Linked DNA regions of Tsuneonella mangrovi. The protein of the gene in region 1 binds, or shares a complex with, the protein of each later gene. Links are inferred from orthologs where the notes say so. Each region holds a gene or a part of one and is shown on either strand. Other genes may lie near its edges.

The links. Proteins that work in one complex are often made in the same cells at the same time.
Region 2: the proteins of tsaE (region 1) and tsaD are in contact, whole or in part, in a crystal structure (PDB 6N9A), measured with the Thermotoga maritima proteins. The link is inferred for Tsuneonella mangrovi from one-to-one orthologs. Residues at the interface, in WP_004082108.1 of Thermotoga maritima: Leu37, Gly38, Lys46, Lys57, Val59, Lys60, Ser61, Thr63, Phe64, Thr65, Leu66, Met67, Val69, Pro71, Tyr82, Arg83, Leu84, Asp86, Asp88, Phe89, Asp93, Ile128, Asp130, Glu131, Arg134; in WP_004082750.1 of Thermotoga maritima: Cys10, Asp11, Arg49, His50, Leu82, Gly84, Gly135, Gly136, Glu154, Thr155, Leu156, Asp157, Asp158, Ser159, Glu162, Asp165, Lys166, Arg169, Leu170, Tyr175, Lys213, Thr214, Leu217, Tyr218, Gln221, Arg222, Asn324.

What each region holds. Positions count from the first base shown.
Region 1 is NZ_CP022889.1:412,546-415,802, forward strand. Bases 98-3,097 are described here. They hold tsaE (tRNA (adenosine(37)-N6)-threonylcarbamoyltransferase complex ATPase subunit type 1 TsaE), read right to left. Parts: upstream 1,817-3,097; coding sequence 1,379-1,816; downstream 98-1,378. Other genes in these bases: CJO11_RS01970 (nucleotidyltransferase family protein), read right to left, coding at 98-396; CJO11_RS01975 (aminoglycoside phosphotransferase family protein), read right to left, coding at 393-1,382; CJO11_RS01985 (sensor histidine kinase), read right to left, coding at 1,813-3,097. Also shown: more of CJO11_RS01970, read right to left, coding at 1-97; more of CJO11_RS01985, read right to left, coding at 3,098-3,257. UniProt on the Escherichia coli protein: Required for the formation of a threonylcarbamoyl group on adenosine at position 37 (t(6)A37) in tRNAs that read codons beginning with adenine.
Region 2 is NZ_CP022889.1:2,248,191-2,251,071, forward strand. It holds tsaD (tRNA (adenosine(37)-N6)-threonylcarbamoyltransferase complex transferase subunit TsaD), read right to left. Parts: upstream 2,018-2,881; coding sequence 983-2,017; downstream 1-982. Other genes in the region: CJO11_RS10940 (NAD(P)H-dependent glycerol-3-phosphate dehydrogenase), read right to left, coding at 1-986; hemC (hydroxymethylbilane synthase), read left to right, coding at 2,064-2,881.

The sequences.
Region 1 (3,257 bases):
GTCCCACAACTCGGACAGTTCGAGGAAGGCATTGCGCGGCCCGTCGAGCCAGATGTTGTCGGCGTTGAGGCAGAAGAACGGATCGGGTAGCAGGCCAGCGTTCACCGCCTTGACCATCCCGCCGCCGGTTTCGAGCAAGGCTTCGCGCTCGTCGGAGATCGTCACCTTCGGTGTCTTGCGGCCCTTGATGTGCGCTTCGAGAGAGTCGGCCAGGTAATGGACGTTGACCACCGCCTGGCCAATCCCGGCTTCGGCGAGGCGGTCGAGCGTGTGATCGATCAGCGCCTTGCCTGCGACGCGGACCATCGGCTTGGGCTGCGCAGCGGTGAGCGGACGCATTCGCTTGCCGAGGCCTGCCGCCATAACCATCGCGGTATCCGAAGCGAGCCCGCTCACATCAACTCTCCGCCAAAGTCGTCGCGGATATTGCGCGGGATATTGGCATCGAACCACGCGGCAACCGCGGCGAGCGCCGGATGCTCGAGATCGCGTTCCATCGCTTCCCAGACGCGCGGAATGTAAGCAAGGTAACGCTGTTTGCCATCACGTTTCCATAGCCGGGCGAAGATACCGACGATCTTGGCGTTCCGCTGCGCGCCGAGCCGGGTGTAATCGGCATCGAAATCGGCGTCCGGGGACGCAAGCTCGCGATAATGCGCCAGCATCGCCGCTTCCAGCTCGCGGCTGACGTCGCGCCGCGCATCCTGGAGCAATGAAACCAAGTCATAAGCCGGGTGGCCGACGAGCGCATCCTGGAAGTCGATCAGGCCTTGCGGCCCTCGCCCTTGTAGGTCCGGGCCAAGCAGCATGATGTTCTCTGCGTGGTAGTCGCGCAGCACGGTTACTCCGGGCAGCTGGCGAGCAAGCATGGGCGCGAGCGCTTCTTCCCAAGCCGCGACGTAGCCGTCCGCATCAACCTCGAGGCCCATCGCCGGGCAGTACCATTCAGTGAACAGGCCCGCTTCGCGCTGGTAGGTTGCCAAGTCGTAGGGCGGGAAAGGTCCGGGCGCGCAGCGGTGTAGCGTTGCGAGAACCGCCACAGCATCCGCGTAGGCTCCGTCTTCGCCAGATGGATTGGCATCGAGCCAGTCGCGCATCCGGTCGTCGCCGAAGTCCTCGAGCAGGACCCAACCTTGTGCTCCGTCAGCGGCGAAAATCTGCGGCGCGCGCAGGTCGTGCTGCGAGAGCCAGGCGGCTACATCGAGAAACGGCTGCGGGTCCTCGTGCGGCGGCGGCGCATGCATCAACATCGCCTTGCGTTCGCCGTCGGCAATTCGGAAGTAGCGGCGAAACGACGCGTCACCGGGGATCGGGTCGATTGCGGCATTGCCCCAACCGGACTGGGCGAGAAAGGCGTGAATCCCGTCGGGCAGGTCGCTCATGGTTCGCGCCCTAGCCAAGATGAACCGGGCAAGACAATCGCTGTTCTGCCCTCGCCCGCATTTTCGAGCGTTACCGACAGGCACCCGGGCTCCTGCGCAAACCCGCCCGCGTTTTCGGGCCATTCGGCAATAAGTGCGGCACCTTCACGGTAGTCGTCGAGGCCAAGTTCCTCGATTTCGCCCGGTCGCTCCAGGCGGTAGAAGTCTGCATGGACGAGCGGCGGATCGAGCGCGTCATAGGTCTCGATAATCGTGAAAGTTGGCGAGGGAACTTCGCTCCGGTGACCGAGTGCGGCAATGATCGCTCTTGCAAGCGTCGTTTTCCCCGCCCCGAGGTCGCCCGACAGCGCCACGACATCGCCGACCCGGAGTTGGCCGGCGATCCGTGCGCCGAACACTTCCATTGCTGCAATGTCGGGGAGATCGACGATCACGGAACGAAAATCGTCGCGGTCGTCCCGGCGCCCTTTTGCGACAGCATCTCGAGTGTGCCGCCATGCGCTTCGATCAACTGGCGGGCAAGCGGGATGCCAAGCCCCTGTCGGCGTTCGAGCTTGCCGTCAGCACCGGTCCTGAGGCCGTCGAGCGCGCGTGATAATTCCTCGCGCGACATCCCGCGTCCGTTGTCCGAAATGACGATGTGCACCCCGTCCCTCTTGCGAGAGAGGTCGACGAGGATCTTTCCGCCGTTCGGCGTCGCATCGATCGCATTATCGAGTAGCTGACCTATCGCCCGGCCCAACTGGCGCTCGTCGGCGGAAATCTTCGCCGTACCGCCACCGCGCAGGTCGAGGCTCAATCCCTTACCGGTGATCGCTTGCTCGCGCTCGCGGACGATTTGCGTGACGAACGGCAGCAACTCGATCCGTTCCTTCGAAATCGGCAGCAGCCCCGCTTCGCTTTGCGAGAGGTCGAGGACGTTTTCGACCTGCGTGGTCAACCGCTGGACCGATTCGAGGATCGCCGCGACGTATTCCTTGCCTTGCTCCGAAAGCTCGCCCGCCACCCCTGCTTCGAGCAATTCGGCAAATCCGCCAATCGAAGTCAGCGGAGTGCGGAACTCATAGCTCATGTTGGCGAGGAACCGTGTCTTGACCTCGTCCGCAGCCTCGAGTGCCTGGTTGCGCTCGCGCAGCGCATCTTCGGCCATTTGCGAATCGGTGATGTCGAGCACCGTCAGCAAGCCGTTGCCATCCGGAAGCGGGACCCCGGCGATTTCCAGCGTCCGACCATCCTTCAACGCGACACGGCCAGCGGTTTGCTTGCGGTCGAGCGTCGCCCCGCGCACCACTTCGCCAATCGCCTGCGCCTGCTTCGGCTTGGTCAGCAACGGAGCCAACATGACAACGAATTCCTCCGCCGTCGGATGCTCGTCGAGTTGTTCACCCTCAAGGCCCCACGCCCCTGCAAACCTGCGGTTCCACAACTGCATGTGGCCATCGGGTGCGAACACCGCGAGCGCCTCGAACAGGCTGTCGAAAGTCGCGGTACGGGTACGCAACAAGGTGTCGCGCGTCGCCGACAATGCGAGTTGTTCGGTGCGATCTTCCGCAATCAATACCAGCGAACCGTCGGGCATCGGCTGCGCGACGATCCGCAGGTGCGTGCCGTCAGCCAGCGGCCAGTTCTCTTCGGCCGGTTCATCCGCCGCAAACCACTCGATGCGTTCGCTGCGCCAGGCAGGGAAATCGCGAACCTCCGGGGTTCGACCTGCCTCGCGCGATTCGCGCATGAAGCGTTCGAATTCGAGGCCCGGGCCTGCTCCCGAGCGCATCGTGAACGTGCGGCGGAAGGCCTGGTTCGCAAATGCCAACCTTCGGTCGGGATCGAACTGCGCGATGCCTACGCCGAGCTGGTCGAGCATCTGGCGCTGCG
Region 2 (2,881 bases), 1.8 Mb from region 1 along the record:
GTTTCCGCAGTCAGCGGGCGGGACAACAGGGCGGAGACCACTTCGCGGGTCGGTGCTCCCTTGAGCAAGCGGTCGACGGCCGTAGCGATCGGCATCGAGATTCCGTGGCGCGCGGCCAGCTCGATCAGCACCGGCGCGGTGTGCGCCCCTTCGGCCACGGTCTTGCGGTCGACCATCAAGGCTGCGGGGTCCTGTCCTTCGCCCAGTGCCTTGCCGAGGCTGAAATTGCGGCTCGAAGTAGACGAGCACGTCAGCACCAGGTCGCCAAGCCCGCACAGTCCGGCGAGCGTCTCGCGCTCGGCACCCAATGCATCGCCGAAGCGGACCATTTCGGCATAGCCGCGCGCGATCAGCGCGGCGCGCGCGTTCTGGCCCAACTTCAGGCCGTCGACCACGCCGCACGCGATCGCCAGCACGTTCTTGACCGCGCCGCCGATTTCCGCACCGACCACGTCGTCCGAATAGTAAGGGCGAAACGCTGGACGGGCGATTTGCGGTGCCAAGCGTTCCCACTGTTCCTCGCTGCCCGAACACGCGAGCGTGACAGCTGTCGGCAATCCGGCGGCGACTTCGTGCGCAAATGTCGGGCCCGACAGGATCGCAATCGCGCTGCCCGGTTTCGCCTCAGTGGCAACTTCGTTCATCAACCGCCCGCTGTTTGCCTCGATCCCCTTGCTGCACAGCACGAGATCGCGCGGGGTTGCCGGCATCGAAGACAGGACGGTGCCGAGGTGCTGCGCTGGCGTGACGGCCAGCACAGTGTCGAGCGCCGCAAAATCACCGAGATCGCTGGTTGCATGGATGCTCTCGGCAAGCCGCGCGCTTGGCAGATAGAGGCTGTTGGTGTGCTGCGTGTTGATTTCCGAAACCAGATCCGTCTCGAACGCCCAGACCAGCACATCGCGCCCGTCGCTGGCGAGCATCTGCGCAAGCGCCGTGCCCCATGCGCCCGCGCCGAGCACGCCGATTTGCCTCACCGCACTCATCCCTTCACTCCGGCACCGCGGACGGGCTCGGCCTCCGGGTCGAGCGGCCAGCGCGGACGTGCGGCGACATCGAGCGGATCGCTTTGTCCGCTCGCCAATCGTTCGCATCCGGCCCATGCAATCATCGCGGCGTTGTCTGTGCACAACGCAGGTGGCGGGGCGGTGAACGGCAGCCCGCGATCGTCGGCCAGCGCCTGCAGGGCCGCGCGCATCGACGCGTTTGCCGCTACGCCGCCAGCCACGACCAGCGCGGTGACCGGTCCCATCGCATCGAGCGCGATGCCAAGCCGATCGGTGACACAGTCGATCGCGGCTTGCTGGAAACTCGCGGCGATATCGGCGGCGGCATATTGCCCGCTTTCGTGCGCGCGCAGGACTGCGCTCTTGAGACCGGCGAACGAGAAATGTGGCTCTCCGCTTCCGACGAGCGGGCGGGGCAGGGGGATAGCCGCGCAATCGCCTTCCTTGGCCAGCTTTTCCACCGCCGGGCCGCCCGGGAAACCGAGGCCGAGAATCTTGGCGGTCTTGTCGAACGCTTCGCCCAGCGCATCGTCGATCGTGGTGGCGAACCGGCGGTATCGGCCGACGCCATCGACCCGCAGCACCTGGCAATGCCCGCCGGAAACGAGCAGCAGCGCGTAGGGGAATTCGAGCGCGGGATCGGCTAGCCGCGGGCTCAAAGCGTGTCCTTCGAGGTGGTTGAGCGCCATCAGCGGCACGTCGGCGGCCATCGCCAGCGCCTTGGCGCTGACCAGCCCGACCATCACCCCGCCGATGAGGCCCGGCCCGGCGGTGGCGGCGATTGCGTCGAGATCGGTGAGCGCAATCCCCGCTTCGTCGAAAACCGCTTCGATCATCGGGGCAAGCCGCTCTGCGTGCGCGCGCGCGGCAATCTCCGGAACCACTCCGCCATAGGGCGCGTGCGCCTCGTCCTGGCTCGCGATTCGCTGCGCCAGGATACGCCGGTCGCTTGCGACCAGCGCTGCCGCCGTCTCGTCGCAGCTCGATTCGATTCCCAGGACCACGCCCATCCCGCTTCCACTTAGTCCTTTGCTTGGGTAGGGCAAGCGCCAGCCCATGAACGACACGGTCCGTCCCCATCCGAAGTTGCGCCTTGGAACGCGCCGTTCGCCGCTCGCTCTGGCGCAGGCGCACGAGGCACGTGCAAGGCTGTGCAAGGTGCACGGGTGGGACGAATCGGCGGTCGAACTGGTCCCGGTGGTCGCCAGCGGCGACAAGGTGCAGGACCGGCCGCTCGCCGAAATCGGCGGCAAGGCGCTGTGGACCAAGGAACTCGACGAGTGGCTCCACGATGGCCGGATCGACGCGGCAGTGCATTCGATGAAGGACGTCGAGACGCTGCGCCCCGATTTTCTCGTCATCGCTGCAATCCTGCCGCGCGCCGATGTGCGCGACGTGCTGGTCGGGGCCGAGAGCCTTGCCGCGATCCCGCAAGGTGCCCGCGTGGGCACGAGCGCCCCGCGCCGTGCCGCGCAGATGCTCCACGCGCGGCCCGATTGCACTATCGTGTCGTTTCGCGGGAACGTCGCGACCCGGATGGCCAAGCTCGCGCAAGGCGAAGCAGACGTGACCCTGCTCGCCGCTGCGGGCCTCGCGCGGCTGGGCGAGAGCGCATCGGGTCATCCGCTTGAAGTGGATGAGTGGCTCCCCGCCCCGGCGCAGGGGGCGATCGGGATCGAATGCCGTGCCAGCGATGCTCAGGCGCGCGCATGGCTGGCCGCGATCGATCACGCGCCCAGCCACGCGGCGGTGCTTGCCGAGCGCGCCTTGCTCGAGGGGCTCGGCGGAACATGCCACAGCCCGGTCGCGGTGTTGACCGAAGCGGACGGCAATGAACTGGCGATGCGCGCAGCGATCTTCAGCGCCGACGGGGC